2 regions of the Pseudomonas sp. FA-1 genome follow, and region 1 is predicted to be linked to the other one. Evidence: predicted binding sites of a transcription regulator. Region 1 holds the regulator's gene; the other holds the start of a gene.

Region 1 (7,664 bases):
GATCGGCGCCGGGAAGCTGGCCGGCAGCTGGGTGAGCACCCGTTGCAGCGCCACCGGGCCGCCGGTGGACGTCCCGATGGCCACCAGCTTGTAGGGCTTGCGCTTGGGCGCGGGCGCGTGGCTGCTGCCCGCCGCGCTGCGCGTCACCGGGGCAGCCGGAACGGCGCTGCGGGCCGGCGATGCGCTGCCCAGGCTGCTGGCCGGGGCATGGCTGGCGGGTGCAGGCGTTGGCGTCGCGATGGCCGTGGCATAGCCGCCGAAACGACGGTTGCTGCGCGACAGGGTGTGGACCTTCTCGCACAGCAACTGCCTGACCTTGTCCGGGTTGCGCGAGATATCCTCGAAGTTCTTCGGCAGGTAGTCCACTGCGCCGGCATCCAGCGCGTCGAGGGTGACACGGGCGCCTTCATGGGTCAGCGAGGAGAACATCAACACCGGCGTCGGGCAGCGCTGCATGATGTGGCGTACCGCGGTGATGCCATCCATCATGGGCATTTCGTAGTCCATGGTGATGACATCCGGTCGCAGCGCCAGCGCCTGGTCGATCGCTTCCTTGCCGTTGGTCGCAGTACCGACGACCTGGATCGTCGGGTCGGCCGAGAGAATTTCCGAGACGCGGCGGCGGAAGAAACCGGAATCATCCACCACCAGGACCTTGACTGCCATAAACACTCCATTAGGCGGCGCCACCGCCAGGGTGCGCCACCGAAATCAATAACGCCGCGCGGCGTAACGCTTGAGCATGCTCGGTACGTCGAGGATCAACGCAATACGACCGTCGCCGGTGATGGTCGCACCAGACATGCCCGGGGTGCCTTGGAGCATCTTGCCCAGCGGCTTGATCACCACTTCCTCCTGCCCCACCAGTTGGTCGACGACGAAGCCGATGCGCTGGGTACCGACCGAGAGGATCACCACATGGCCCTCCCGTTGCTCCTCGTGCACCTGGTCCTGGACCAGCCAGCGCTTGAGGTAGAACAGCGGCAGCGCCTTGTCGCGCACGATCACCACCTCCTGGCCGTCGACCACGTTGGTGCGCGACAGGTCCAGGTGGAAGATCTCGTTGACGTTGACCAGCGGGAAGGCGAACGCCTGGTTGCCCAGCATCACCATCAGGGTCGGCATGATCGCCAGGGTCAGCGGCACCTTGATGACGATCTTCGAGCCCTGGCCCTTGGCCGAGAAGATATTGATCGAGCCATTGAGCTGGGCGATCTTGGTCTTGACCACATCCATGCCCACGCCACGGCCGGACACGTCGGAGATCTCGGTCTTGGTGGAGAAGCCGGGGGCGAAGATCAGGTTGTAGCAGTCCGACTCGCTCAGGCGCTCGGCGGCGTCCTTATCCATCAGGCCCTTTTCCACGGCCTTGGCGCGCAGTACGTTCGGGTCCATGCCCTTGCCGTCGTCGGAGATCGACAACAGGATATGGTCGCCCTCCTGCTCGGCGGACAACACCACATGGCCGGTACGCGCCTTGCCGGAGGCTTCGCGTTCGTCGGGCATCTCGATGCCATGGTCGACGGCATTGCGCACCAGGTGCACCAGCGGGTCGGCCAAGGCTTCGACGAGGTTCTTGTCCAGGTCGGTCTCTTCACCGACCAGCTCCAGGTTGATTTCCTTCTTGAGCTGGCGGGCCAGGTCGCGGACCAGGCGAGGGAAGCGGCCGAAGACTTTCTTGATCGGCTGCATGCGGGTCTTCATGACCGCGGTCTGCAGATCGGCGGTGACCACGTCGAGGTTGGAGACGGCCTTGGACATGGCCTCGTCGCCGCTGTTCAGGCCCAGGCGCACCAGGCGGTTACGCACCAGCACCAGCTCGCCGACCATGTTCATGATCTCGTCCAGGCGCGCGGTATCGACCCGCACGGTGGTTTCCGCCTCGCTGGCCACAGGCTTATCGCCAGCCGGTGCCACAGCGCGTGCCGGGGCCACGGGCTTGGCAGCGGCAGGCTTGGCGGCTGGGGCAGGCTCGGGTTTGGCGACCGGCTTGCTATCGGCCTTCGGTGCGGCGCTGGCGGCAGCGGGTGCGACAGGCGCCTGGGTGGCCAGCGCATCGCTGGAGAACTTGCCTTTGCCGTGCAACTGGTCCAACAGGGCTTCGAACTCGTTGTCGGTGATGTGCTCGCCGCCCGCCTCGGCAGGGGCTGCCGGGGCGGCAGGTGCGGCCGCACCCGCCAGCGCATCGGCGGCGAAGGTGCCCTTGCCATGCAGTTGATCGAGCAGCGCTTCGAATTCGTCGTCGGTGATTTCGTCGGATGCCGCAGGCGCCGAGGTGCTGGCCGCTGGTGTGGCAGCCACGACTTCAGGGGAGAACTGGCCCTTGCCGTGCAACTGGTCGAGCAGCGATTCGAATTCGGCATCGGTGATCTCGTCACCCTCGCCGCCCACGACCTCGCCCTGCATCTGCTCGGCGGCCTGGGCCTTGACTGCATCGAGGGAGTCGAGCAGCTGTTCGAATTCACTGTCGGTGATGTCCGGCTCGACCGCTGGCACTTCGGCCTCGGCCGCCACCGGCGCCTCGACGGCGGGCGCAGCGCTGTCGGCACCGGCAGGCTCGGCCAGGCGCGACAGCGCCGCCAGCAGTTCCGGCGTGGCCGGGGTGATGTCGCTGCGCTCGCGCACCTGGCCGAACATGCTGTTGACGGTATCCAGCGCTTCGAGGACCACGTCCATCAGTTCCGCATCGACCCGGCGCTCACCTTTGCGCAGGATGTCGAACACGTTCTCGGCGATATGGCAGCACTCCACCAGCTCGTTGAGCTGAAGGAAACCGGCGCCCCCTTTTACAGTGTGAAAACCGCGGAAGATCGCGTTGAGCAAGTCGGCATCTTCGGGTCGGCTTTCCAGCTCGACCAGTTGCTCGGACAATTGCTCGAGGATTTCGCCGGCCTCTACCAGGAAATCCTGGAGGATTTCTTCATCGGCGCCGAAGCTCATTGAACGTGCTCCTTAAAAACCCAGGCTGGACAGCAAATCGTCGACGTCGTCCTGACCGGACACGACATCTTCACGCTTATCGGCATGAATCTGCGGACCTTCACCCCGAGTCGGATGTTTTTCTTGATCTTTTTCAGCGCGCAGTTGCTGGTGGTCGTGTTCGATACCGGCAAAACGGTCCACCTGGCTGGCCATCAGCACCAACTTGAGCAGGTTGCTCTCCACCTCGGTGACCAGCGCGGTCACGCGCTTGATCACTTGGCCGGTCAGGTCCTGATAGTCCTGGGCCAGGAGAATGTCGTTGAGGTGACCGGCAACCTTGCGGTTACCCTCCACGCTGTGCGTCAGGAAACTGTCGACGCGCTTGACCAGCTCGCGAAACTCAGGCGCTGCGACTTCCCGGCGCATGAAGCGCTGCCAGTCGGCGCTCAGGCTCTGGGCCTCGGCCGCCAGGTCGTTGAGCACCGGCGTGCCGGCCTCGACCAGGTCCATGGTCCGGTTGGCCGCGCCCTCGGTCAGCTTGACCACGTAGGACAGGCGCTCGGTGGCATCGGTGATCTGCGAGACTTCCTCGGCCTGCGGCATGCGCGGGTCGATCTGGAAGCTGACGATTGCACTGTGCAGCTCGCGGGTGAGCTTGCCGACTTCCTGGTACAGGCCACGGTCACGGGTCTGGTTCAGCTGGTGGATCAGCTGCACCGCCTCGCCGAACCGGCCGCGCTCGAGGCTCTCGACCAGTTCCTGGGCATGTTTCTTCAGGGTCGTCTCGAACTCCCCGAGCGATGTATTCATTTGCTCCATGGCGCCCCCTGACGTGACTCAGCCGTTGACGCGTTCGAAGATCTTTTCGATCTTTTCCTTGAGCACCTGGGCCGTGAAAGGCTTGACCACGTAGCCGTTGACCCCAGCCTGGGCGGCTTCGATGATCTGGTCACGCTTGGCTTCAGCGGTGACCATCAGCACCGGCATGCCCTTGAGACGGTCATGGGCGCGTACCTTGCGCAGCAGGTCGATGCCGGACATGCCAGGCATGTTCCAGTCGGTCACAAGGAAGTCGTAATGGCCGTTTTCCAGCATCGGCAGCGCCGTGGTGCCGTCGTCGGCTTCTTCGGTGTTGGTGAAGCCAAGATCACGCAACAGGTTCTTGATGATCCGCCGCATCGTCGAGAAGTCGTCAACGATGAGGATTTTCATGTCTTTGTTCAATTAGACCTCCAAGCAGTCTTTAACGCGCCCGGCCCCCGGGCGCGCGTTCAATCAATTCGGTACAACGTGCAACGACTGCGGCGAACCCTGGCTCAACGCGCCCGCCATTCTCCCAGGCGGCTGCGCAGGCGCGCCGCGCATTGGCTATGCAACTGGCTGACGCGCGACTCGCTGACCCCAAGCACCTCACCGATTTCCTTGAGGTTCAGCTCCTCGTCGTAGTACAGCGCCAGGACCAGGCGTTCGCGTTCCGGCAGGTTGGCGATCGCTTCGGCCAAGGCGGCCTGGAAGCGCTCGTCCTCCAGGTCCCGCGCCGGCTCCAGCTGGCCGCTGGCGCCATCCTCGTGCAGCCCTTCGTGCTCGCCGTCCTGCAGCAGGTCGTCGAAGCTGAACAGGCGGCTGCCCAGGGTGTCGTTCAAGATCCCGTAATAATCATCGAGACTCAATTGGAGTTCGGCAGCAACTTCATGATCTTTAGCGTCACGACCGGTTCTGGCTTCAACGGCACGGATCGCATCGCTGACCATACGGGTATTGCGGTGTACCGAACGCGGCGCCCAATCGCCCTTGCGCACTTCGTCGAGCATGGCGCCACGGATGCGGATACCGGCGTAGGTCTCGAAGCTGGCGCCCTTGCTGGCGTCGTACTTGTTGGCCACTTCCAGCAGGCCGATCATGCCCGCCTGGATCAGGTCCTCGACCTGCACGTTGGCCGGCAGGCGTGCCAGCAGGTGATAGGCGATGCGCTTGACCAGCGGGGCATAACGCTCGACCAGTTCATACTGGGCATCGCGCGCCGCCCTGCTGTACATCTTGTAACCACTCGCATTCATAGTACCGGCCCTGCACTGGTGGGTTGCACCAGGCGCTCGACGAAGAACTCAAGGTGCCCACGCGGATTGGCAGGCAGCGGCCAGCTGTCGACCTTCTGCGCGATGGCCTTGAAGGCCAGCGCACACTTGGACCGAGGGAAGGCCTCGTAGACCGCCCGCTGCTTCTGCACCGCCTTGCGCACGCATTCGTCGTAAGGCACGGCACCGACGTATTGTAGGGCGACGTCCAGGAACCGATCCGTGACCTTGGTCAACTTGGCAAACAGGTTGCGCCCCTCCTGCGGGCTCTGCGCCATGTTGGCCAGGACGCGGAAGCGATTCATGCCGTAGTCGCGGTTGAGCAGTTTGATCAGCGCATAGGCATCGGTGATCGAAGTCGGCTCGTCGCACACCACCAACAACACTTCCTGGGCGGCACGGACGAAACTGACCACCGAATCGCCGATCCCTGCGGCGGTGTCGATCACCAGCACATCGAGGTTGTCACCGATTTCGCTGAACGCCTGGATCAGGCCGGCATGCTGCGCTGGCGCCAGGTGCACCATGCTCTGGGTCCCGGAGGCCGCCGGCACGATCCGGACTCCGCCAGGCCCCTGCAGCAACACATCGCGCAGTTCGCAGCGCCCCTCGATGACATCGGCCAGGGTGCGCTTGGGCGAAAGGCCCAGCAGGACGTCGACGTTCGCAAGACCGAGGTCGGCGTCCAGCAACATGACCCGCCGCCCCAGGTCAGCCAGGGCCAGGGACAGGTTCACTGAAACGTTGGTCTTGCCGACGCCGCCTTTACCGCCGGTCACGGCGATCACCTGTACGGGATGCATGCTACCCATATTTGTTCTTTACCTTGTCTCGGGGCCCAGGCCACACAAGGGGTTGGAAAGCGCCCCTTTCGTGTAGGTACTTTGCGATGTCCATTCGTCAACCCACACGCTTGCCAGGGTTGTGGTAGAGATCAGCGAACATGTCGGCCATTGCCTCTTCGCTGGGCTCGTCCTGCAGCTGCACACTGACCGCACGACTAACCAACTGGTGCTTGCGCGGCAAGTGCAGGTCGTCAGGAATGCGCGGCCCATCGGTCAGATAGGCCACCGGCAATTCATGACTGATGGCAAGGCTCAGTACTTCACCGAGGCTGGCCGTTTCATCAAGCTTGGTCAGGATGCACCCGGCCAGGCCACAACGCTTGTAGCTGTGGTAGGCGGCGGTGAGCACCTGCTTCTGGCTGGTGGTCGCCAGCACCAGGTAGTTCTTGGCGGCAATGCCGCGCCCGGCGAGGGTCTCCAACTGCATGCGCAGGGCCGGGTCGCTGGCCTGCAGGCCAGCGGTATCGATCAGCACCACGCGCTTGCGCAGCAGTGGCTCCAGGGCCTGGGCCAGGGACTGGCCGGGGTCGACGTAGGTCACCGGTACATTGAGGATCCTGCCCAGGGTCTTGAGCTGCTCCTGGGCACCGATGCGGAAGCTGTCCATGCTCACCAACGCCAGCTGCTGGGCGCCATACTTGAGCACGTAGCGTGCGGCGAGCTTGGCCAGGGTGGTGGTCTTGCCCATGCCGGCCGGGCCGACCATGGCGATCACCCCGCCCTCCTCGATCGGTTCCACCTCGGGCACCTGGATCAGCCGCGCCAGGTGCGCCAGAACCATGCGCCAGGCCTGGCGAGGTTCTTCGATCTCGCCGGTCAGCTCGAGCACTTCGCGGGCGATGGGGCCCGACAGACCGATGCGCTGCAGGCGGCGCCAGAGGTTGGCCTGCTGCGGCTTGTTGCCCTGCAGCTGGCCCCAGGCCAGGGAGCCGAGCTGCACTTCGAGCAGCTCGCGCAGGCCCGAGAGCTCCGAGCGCATGGCGTCGAACAGGCGCGGGTCGACCGGTGCCGAGGCAGGCACGGCAGCCGGGGCCGGCGCATCGACATGGGGTTCTACCAGCGGTTCGGACGCGGTCAGCGAGAGGCCGGCGAACAATTGTCGGTTGCCTTCGTCACCTTCGTGGCGGCTGCTCAGTTCGGCCTGTGCGGTGGCAATGCGCGACTGGGTCTTGCGCAGCTCGTCCTCGAGCTCGATGTTCGGCACCCGCGGAGCCAGGGCAGACAGCTTGTAGTCCAGCGCGGCCGTCAACTCGACACCGCCGGCGATGCGCCGGTTGCCGATGATGGCGGCGTCGGCGCCCAGCTCATCCCGGACCAGCTTCATGGCCTGACGCATATCGGCGGCGAAAAAACGCTTAACTTGCATAACCCACTACCTCAGCCATTGGGGCCCACGGTGGCAACGATGGTGACTTGCTTGTTGTCAGGTATTTCCTGATACGCCAGAACATGCAAATTCGGTACAGCCAGGCGGCCGAATCGCGACAGCATGGCGCGGATCGGGCCGGCGACCAGGAGGATGGCCGGCAGGCCCTGCATCTCCTGGCGCTGGGCCGCCTCGATCAACGAGCGCTGCAGCTTCTCGGCCATGCTAGGTTCCAGGAGAACACCGTCTTCCTGGCCTTGCCCGGCCCTTTGCAGACTATTGAGCAAGATCTGTTCCAACCTTGGCTCCAAGGTAATCACAGGAAGCTCCGACTCAACGCCGACAATGCTTTGCACGATGGCACGGCACAATCCGACGCGCACTGCCGCGACCAGCGCGGCGGTATCTTGACTCTTGCCCGCATTGTTGGCGATCGCCTCGGCGATACTGCGGATG
Region 2 (7,664 bases), on a different contig from region 1:
AGCCCGCCGCGCCCGCCTGCATGCAACGCATGGAGAAATGCCCCGCGGCCTGAGACGTCAGAACCAGCACCTTGCTGGCTGGGCTGATGCTCGACAGCCGACCAATGACCTCCAGCCCATCGAGTTTCGGAATACCGATATCCAACACTACGATGTCGGGTTGGTATTCCCGGATCAACTGCAAGGCATCCACACCGTTATCGGTTTCCGCCACGACGTCATACCCATGCCGTTCCATCAACATGCGTACGGCCAGACGAATAACCGGATGATCATCCACGATAAGCACTTTATTCATGCGATATCCATTGATTCATTATTCTTGCTCCGAGCTAACACGATAACCGAGCACGCCACGCCATGGCGCGGCGGATTGCGGCATATGACCAAGCAGAGACGAGACCTACATCAATTGCGGAAATTTCCTACAATCGAACACTTTATAAGTTGTCGAGTTATGTAGGTGTGAGACCAAAAGTTAACAACGATAAATAAACATTTCCTAGTCGCAAGCCGGCGAGACGCACGAACGACTAATCTATGTTTCAGGGTAACTAGACGCAGCGGCAAAGGTGATTTTGGCGTTATGGCTTCCAGGGAAATATCTCTATCTTCAGCCGACCGCGAAAACAGGCGAGAGATAAGCAAATATTTGCGGGCCAAGCACCATGCAACAGACAGACTCCATCAGTCCCTTGGCGATCATCGCCATATTCGCAGGCATCATCGAAGCCTCCGCCCTTGCGTCCCTGCCCTTTCTCAGCGAGAACAGCCAGAAGACCTATACATGGTTTCTGGTGGGCTTTCCGTTCTTCCTGACCATGCTGTTTTTCCTGACCTTGAACTTCAACTATCACTCCCTGTACCAGCCCAACAGAACCGCTCGCCGAAGCAAGCCCCACGCACAAGTGCCCAGTACGCCGCCTGCGGAAAAGGCGAGCACATCGACGATGACCATCACGCTCTCAGGGCCCGACACGCGCAAGATGATCGAGCAGCATATATTGCGTACCCTCACCCGCCGCCATCCCCATGCTCGCCGTTGGGTGCTCTACAACCTCGACACCCGGACCCGTATCCAGCTGTCGGTCAAGGCGCTGGGCGAGCCCGACGAGGCGATCGACCGCTGATAAATAAAAAACCCGGCGCCAAGGCCGGGTTTTCAGGTAACGCTCGCCAGGATGAGATCAGAGCAGCGAGCGGCCCTTGTTGGCGGCGATGCGCATACGCAGGGCGTTGAGCTTGATGAAGCCCGCAGCATCGGCCTGGTTGTAGGCGCCGCCGTCTTCCTCGAAGGTCGCGATGTTGGCGTCGAACAGCGAATCGTCCGATTTGCGACCGACAACGGTGACGTTGCCCTTGTACAGCTTCAGGCGAACGACGCCGTTCACGTTGACCTGCGAGGCGTCGATCATCTGCTGCAGCATCAGACGCTCCGGGCTCCACCAGTAGCCGGTGTAGATCAAGCTGGCATACTTGGGCATCAGCTCATCCTTCAGGTGAGCGACTTCGCGGTCCAGGGTGATCGACTCAATGGCGCGGTGGGCCTTGAGCATGATGGTGCCGCCAGGGGTCTCGTAGCAGCCACGGGACTTCATGCCGACATAGCGGTTCTCGACGATGTCCAGGCGACCGATACCGTTGGCACCACCGATGCGGTTCAGGTCGGCCAGGACGGTAGCCGGGGTCTTCTCGACGCCGTCGATGGCGACGATGTCACCGTTGCGGTAGGTGAGCTCGATGTAGGTAGCCTGATCCGGGGCGTTCTCCGGGGACACGCTCCAGCGCCACATGTCTTCTTCGTGCTCGGTCCAGGTATCTTCCAGGACACCGCCTTCATAGGAAATGTGCAGCAGGTTGGCGTCCATCGAGTACGGCGACTTCTTCTTGCCGTGGCGCTCGATCGGAATGCCGTGCTTCTCGGCGTAGTCCATCAGCTTCTCGCGGGACAGCAGGTCCCACTCGCGCCATGGCGCGATGACCTTGACGCCCGGCTTGAGTGCATAGGCGCCCAGCTCGAAACGCACCTGGTCGTTGCCCTTGCCGGTAGCGCCATGGGAAATGGCGTCGGCACCGGTTTCGTTGGCGATCTCGATCAGGCGCTTGGCGATCAGCGGACGGGCAATGGAAGTACCCAGCAGGTACTCGCCTTCATAGACGGTGTTGGCGCGGAACATCGGGAACACGAAGTCTCGCACGAACTCTTCGCGCAGGTCATCGATGTAGATCTCTTTGACGCCCATTGCCTGTGCCTTGGCGCGGGCCGGCTCGACCTCCTCGCCCTGACCCAGGTCAGCGGTGAAGGTCACCACTTCGCAGTTGTAGGTATCCTGCAGCCACTTGAGAATCACCGAAGTATCAAGGCCGCCGGAATACGCCAGTACGACCTTTTTTACGTCCGCCATGCCATCACTCCACGGGGTTGTACGGAAAGCGGTTGATTCTACCGGCCCCATTGAAATATTTACAATGGGGCGACAGCTTGTGATGACAAAGCGACAGGAACAGTCAAGAGCGCGACCCTCGTCGCGATCAGGATTTTTTTTCTGCCGGTGCCTGCGCCGGCGCTGGGCCAGGCGTCGCTGGAGCTGCGGCAGCGGGCGCCGGGGTGGGCTCTGCCGAGGACTTTTCCACCGGCTTCTCTACCGGGGCGACACGCTCCAGCTGGATGTTCACCCGGCGGTTGCGCGCCCGGTTGGCGGCACTGTTGTTCCGGGCCAAGGGGTAACGTTCGCCGTGGAAGCGCACGGTGATCTGCTCATCCGGCACACCATGGGCCTTGAGGTAGTCGGCGACCGCCAGGGCGCGGCGGCGTGAGGTGTCGCGGTTGGTCAGGCGGCTGCCGCTGTTGTCGGCATGGCCATCGAGCTCGATGTGGTTCACCGACGGGTCGGCCTTGAGGTAATCGAGGATCACGTCCAGGCGTGCCCGCGCCGCGCTGTCCAGCTCGATACCGCGTGGGAACCCGACCTGGGTCTGGCGGATCTGGTCGAAGTTCATCGGCAGCAGCTTGGCGGCACATGCCTGGTAGTCGCCGTAGGCCTTGGCGAAGCTGACCGGCAATACATGCACCTCCATGGGTCTGCCGCCCTCGCCGGCATGGTTGCGCACCACCGTGCTGCGCCCGTCGAGCAGGCCGTTGATCAGCCGGCTGGCCTGCCCCTGGGACGATGTGAACAACACCCCGCTGCGCCCCATGCGCACGCCCCCGAGATTGATGTCGCCCCGGCCAGGTTGCCAAGGTGCTGCCGCCGCCAGCAAGGTCGCATTGCCCGCCCCCAGCGCATTGCTGTCCGATCGCAACTGGAAGACCGCCTGTTCGCCGGCACGGCGGACGAACTCACCGCTGCCGAAACCGTCGATCGGCTGGGACAGCCGACATTCGAACTGGTCCCCCTCGACGTTCCAGGCGACGTTCTCCACGCGCGTCTGGAAGGTCAATGCCCCGGCCGGCAGGCTGGCAAACAGGGAAAGAAGGGCTAGGTAACGCTGGCGCACAGGTGGCTCCACAGATTCTGACGGCTTACCTGCAGGCTATCGGACGCCACCGGGAAAACTTGATAGCCGTGCTCCTACCGGGGTTTTCCGGTAGCATTGGCCCTTGAGTTCGACCCGCCTGGAATCTCCAATGTCCGATCGCCTGACCCTCCTGCGTCCCGACGACTGGCACATCCATCTGCGCGATGGTGCCGTCCTGCCCCATACCGTTGGCGACGTGGCGCGTACCTTCGCCCGCGCCATCATCATGCCCAACCTGGTCCCGCCGGTACGCAACGCCGTCGAGGCAGGTGCCTATCGCGAGCGCATCCTCGCCGCGCGCCCGGCGGGCAGCCGCTTCGAGCCGCTGATGGTGCTGTACCTCACCGACCGCACCAGCGCCGAGGATATCCGCGCGGCCAAGGCCAGCGGTTTCGTGTACGCCGCCAAGATGTATCCGGCCGGCGCCACCACCAACTCTGACTCGGGCGTGACCAGCATCGACAACATCACGCCGGCGCTCGAGGCCCTGGCCGAAACCGGCATGCCACTGCTGGTGCACGGCGAAGTGACCCGTGCCGAGGTCGATGTGTTCGACCGCGAGAAGCGCTTCATCGACGAGCACCTGGCCCGCGTGGTCGAGCGCTTCCCCACGCTGAAAGTGGTGTTCGAGCACATCACCACCGCCGATGCCGCGCAGTTCGTCCTGCAGGCCCCGGCCAACGTCGGCGCGACCATCACCGCGCAGCACCTCTTGTACAACCGCAACCACATGCTGGTCGGCGGTATTCGCCCGCACTTCTATTGCCTGCCGATCCTCAAGCGCAACACCCATCAGGTGGCGCTGCTGGACGCAGCCACCAGCGGCAACTGCAAGTTCTTCCTCGGCACCGATTCGGCGCCCCATGCCCGCCACGCCAAGGAAGCCGCCTGCGGCTGCGCCGGCTGCTATACGGCCTACGCTGCCATCGAGCTGTATGCCGAGGCCTTCGAACAGCGCAATGCGCTGGACAAGCTCGAAGGTTTCGCCAGCCTGCACGGCCCGGCGTTCTATGGCCTGCCGGCGAACACCGACACCATCACCCTGGTTCGCGACGAGTGGACCGCTCCCGACAGCCTGCCATTTGGTGACAACACCGTGGTTCCGCTGCGCGCCGGTGAAAAACTGCGCTGGCGTCTGCTGGAGGAGAAGGCGTGAGCGAAGCGTTCTACGAAGACGACCAGGAAGGTCAAGGCAGCAGCGTTCGCCACCCGATGGCCGAGCGCTTCCGCGGTTACCTGCCCGTGGTGGTGGATGTGGAAACCGGCGGTTTCAACAGCGCCACAGACGCGCTGCTCGAAATCGCTGCCGTCACCATTGGCATGGACGAGAAAGGCTTCCTGTTCCCGGAGCACACCTACTTCTACCGGGTCGAGCCCTTCGAAGGGGCCAACATCGAGCCGGCGGCCCTGGAGTTCACCGGTATCAAGCTGGACCACCCACTGCGCATGGCGGTTAGCGAAGAAACCGCGCTTACCGACATTTTCCGTGGGGTGCGCAAGGCATTGAAGGCCAATGGTTGCAAACGGGCCATCCTGGTCGGCCACAACAGCAGCTTCGACCTGGGCTTCCTCAATGCCGCTGTGGCGCGCAACGACCTCAAGCGCAATCCCTTCCATCCTTTCTCCAGCTTCGACACGGCCACCCTGGCTGGCCTGGCCTATGGCCAGACTGTCCTGGCCCGGGCCTGCCAGAGTGCCGACATCGATTTCGATGGGCGTGAAGCCCACTCGGCACGCTACGACACCGAGAAAACCGCCGAGCTGTTCTGCGGCATCGTCAACCGCTGGAAGGAAATGGGCGGCTGGCGCGACTTCAACGACTGACCAGCCTGAGCCCCTGGGGCTGCTTTGCGGCGCTATCGCTGGCAAGCCAGCTCCCACAGGGGGTTCGCAAGTCTTGAGAGCGGCGCAGGACAGGTGGGGGCTTGCTGGCACCAGGCTGCCCAGAGCACCGCTACAGGCATAAAAAAACCGGCCATGATGGCCGGTTTTTTTATTCGCGTAGCAATTACAGCTTGCCAGCGTTCTCGCTCAGGTAGGCAGCAACGCCTTCCGGCGAAGCGGTCATGCCCTTGTCGCCTTTCTTCCAGTTGGCAGGGCAGACTTCGCCGTGCTCTTCGTGGAATTGCAGGGCGTCGACCAGGCGCAGCAGTTCTTCCATGTTGCGGCCCAGCGGCAGGTCGTTGACGATCTGCGAACGGACAACGCCGTTCTTGTCGATCAGGAAGGCGCCACGGAAGGCTACGCCGCCTTCGGACTCAACGTCGTAGGCCTTGCAGATGTCGTGGGAGATGTCTGCAGCCAGGGTGTACTTGACCGGGCCGATGCCGCCGTTGTTGACGGGGGTGTTACGCCAGGCGTTGTGGGTGAAGTGCGAGTCGATCGACACGCCGATCACTTCCACGCCGCGCGCCTGGAAGTCAGGGATGCGATGGTCCAGGGCGATCAGCTCGGATGGGCAGACGAAGGTGAAGTCCAGTGGGTAGAAGAACACCAGGCCGTATTTGCCCTTGATGGCCGAAGCCAGGTTGAAGCTGTCGACGATCTCGCCGTTGGCCAGTACGGCCGGAACGGTGAAGTCGGGGGCTTGTTTACCAACGAGTACGCTCATTCGTTATCTCCTTGATGGTGGTGAAATCAGATACCCGGGAGGGTCGACCTGCCCCGGCATCCAGCAAAGGTTGCCCATCATACACGGCTTCTGGTGACAGGCCGAATCCAACCGCCGGTCGCACCGACACAAGGCTGGAGGAAAGTTCTTTGACACGCATTCTCATTACCATTAAGCTCCACCCCATCGAGCCTCTACCCTGATGGTCTGATCTTATGTATGTGTGTCTTTGTGTCGGCGTCACCGACGGACAGATTCGCGATGCGATCTATGAAGGATGCTGCAGCTACAAGGAAGTCCGGGCCGCCACCAATGTTGGCAGCCAATGTGGCAAATGTGCATGCCTGGCCAAGCAGGTGGTCCGCGAGACCCTGACCGAACTTCAGGTCAGCCAGCAGGCCGCCCTGCCCTACCCCGTTGAATTCAACGTGGCGTAAATCACCGAATTCGAAGAGCCGGACCCAGTGTCCGGTTTTTTTATGCCTTCAATTCAATAAGTTAGCGTTCTAACGCGGTTCACAAACATTCTTATTCCTATTAATTTTCACTTACTATTCAATAACTTAGGTTTGACAGAGGCCCAGGTCGGGCTCAGACTTCCTGTATTGGCATACTTCAACAGGGCAGGAACCCGACATGAAAGGCGACGTAAGCGTCATCCAGCATCTCAACAAGATCCTCGGAAACGAGCTGGTCGCGATCAACCAGTACTTCCTCCACGCGCGGATGTACGAGGACTGGGGCCTGAACAAACTCGGCAAGCACGAGTACAAGGAATCCATCGACGAGATGAAGCACGCTGACAAATTGATCAAGCGTATTCTTTTCCTCGAAGGCATCCCCAACGTGCAGGACCTGGGCAAGTTGCTGATCGGCGAACACACCAAGGAAATGCTCGAGTGCGACCTGAAGATCGAACAGAAAGGCCTGGTCGACCTCAAGGCGGCCATCGCCCATTGCGAAACCGCCGGTGACTTCGGCTCCCGCGAACTGCTCGAAGACATCCTGGAGTCCGAGGAAGAGCACATCGACTGGCTGGAGACCCAACTGGGCCTGATCGACAAGGTGGGTATCGAGAACTACCTGCAATCGCAGATGGGTGAGGAATAAACCTAGGCGGGCAGGCGACGCGTTTCCTGCTCCATGAAAAAGCCCCGCCTAGGCGGGGCTTTTTCATGCCTGCGACAAAAACCGGATCAGGCTTCGGAGGCCTTGGCCTTGGCGGCGGCTTCCTTGATCAGGGTCTGCAGCTCACCCTTTTCGAACATTTCCAGCATGATGTCGCTGCCGCCGACCAGCTCGCCACCGACCCACAGTTGCGGGAAGGTCGGCCAGTTGGCGTACTTGGGCAGGTTGGCGCGGATTTCCGGGTTCTGCAGGATGTCGACGTAGGCGAACTTCTCGCCACAACCCATAACGGCCTGCGCAGCACGCGCCGAGAAGCCGCACTGTGGGGCATTCGGCGAGCCTTTCATGTAAAGCAGAATGGTGTTGTTGGCGATCTGCTCTTTGATTGTTTCGATGATATCCATGA

Evidence for each region. Region 1 encodes FliA, which starts transcription of late flagellar genes. Its sites were predicted from a motif close to CTAAAGTTTNNNNNNNNNNNGCCGNTAA; they were not measured.
Region 2: a site for FliA is predicted at 3,535-3,562, ahead of AC1MHZ_RS09030 (flagellar protein MotY). Genes of this name have one in related genera too.

Annotation. Positions count from the first base shown of each region.
Region 1 covers NZ_JBWXTH010000005.1:165,819-173,482, reverse strand. The annotation lists gene AC1MHZ_RS11460 (protein-glutamate methylesterase/protein-glutamine glutaminase) at 1-666, opposite strand, end outside; gene AC1MHZ_RS11455 (chemotaxis protein CheA) at 712-2,940, opposite strand; gene AC1MHZ_RS11450 (protein phosphatase CheZ) at 2,953-3,741, opposite strand; gene AC1MHZ_RS11445 (chemotaxis response regulator CheY) at 3,760-4,134, opposite strand; gene fliA (RNA polymerase sigma factor FliA) at 4,239-4,979, opposite strand; gene fleN (flagellar synthesis regulator FleN) at 4,976-5,809, opposite strand; gene flhF (flagellar biosynthesis GTPase FlhF) at 5,898-7,208, opposite strand; gene flhA (flagellar biosynthesis protein FlhA) at 7,220-7,664, opposite strand, start outside.
Region 2 covers NZ_JBWXTH010000004.1:52,223-59,886, forward strand. The annotation lists gene AC1MHZ_RS09015 (response regulator transcription factor) at 1-298, opposite strand, end outside; gene AC1MHZ_RS09020 (hypothetical protein) at 669-1,130, shown strand; gene AC1MHZ_RS09025 (argininosuccinate synthase) at 1,188-2,405, opposite strand; gene AC1MHZ_RS09030 (flagellar protein MotY) at 2,533-3,498, opposite strand; gene pyrC (dihydroorotase) at 3,629-4,675, shown strand; gene rnt (ribonuclease T) at 4,732-5,343, shown strand; gene AC1MHZ_RS09045 (peroxiredoxin) at 5,528-6,130, opposite strand; gene AC1MHZ_RS09050 (bacterioferritin-associated ferredoxin) at 6,346-6,567, shown strand; gene bfr (bacterioferritin) at 6,767-7,240, shown strand; gene grxD (Grx4 family monothiol glutaredoxin) at 7,327-7,662, opposite strand.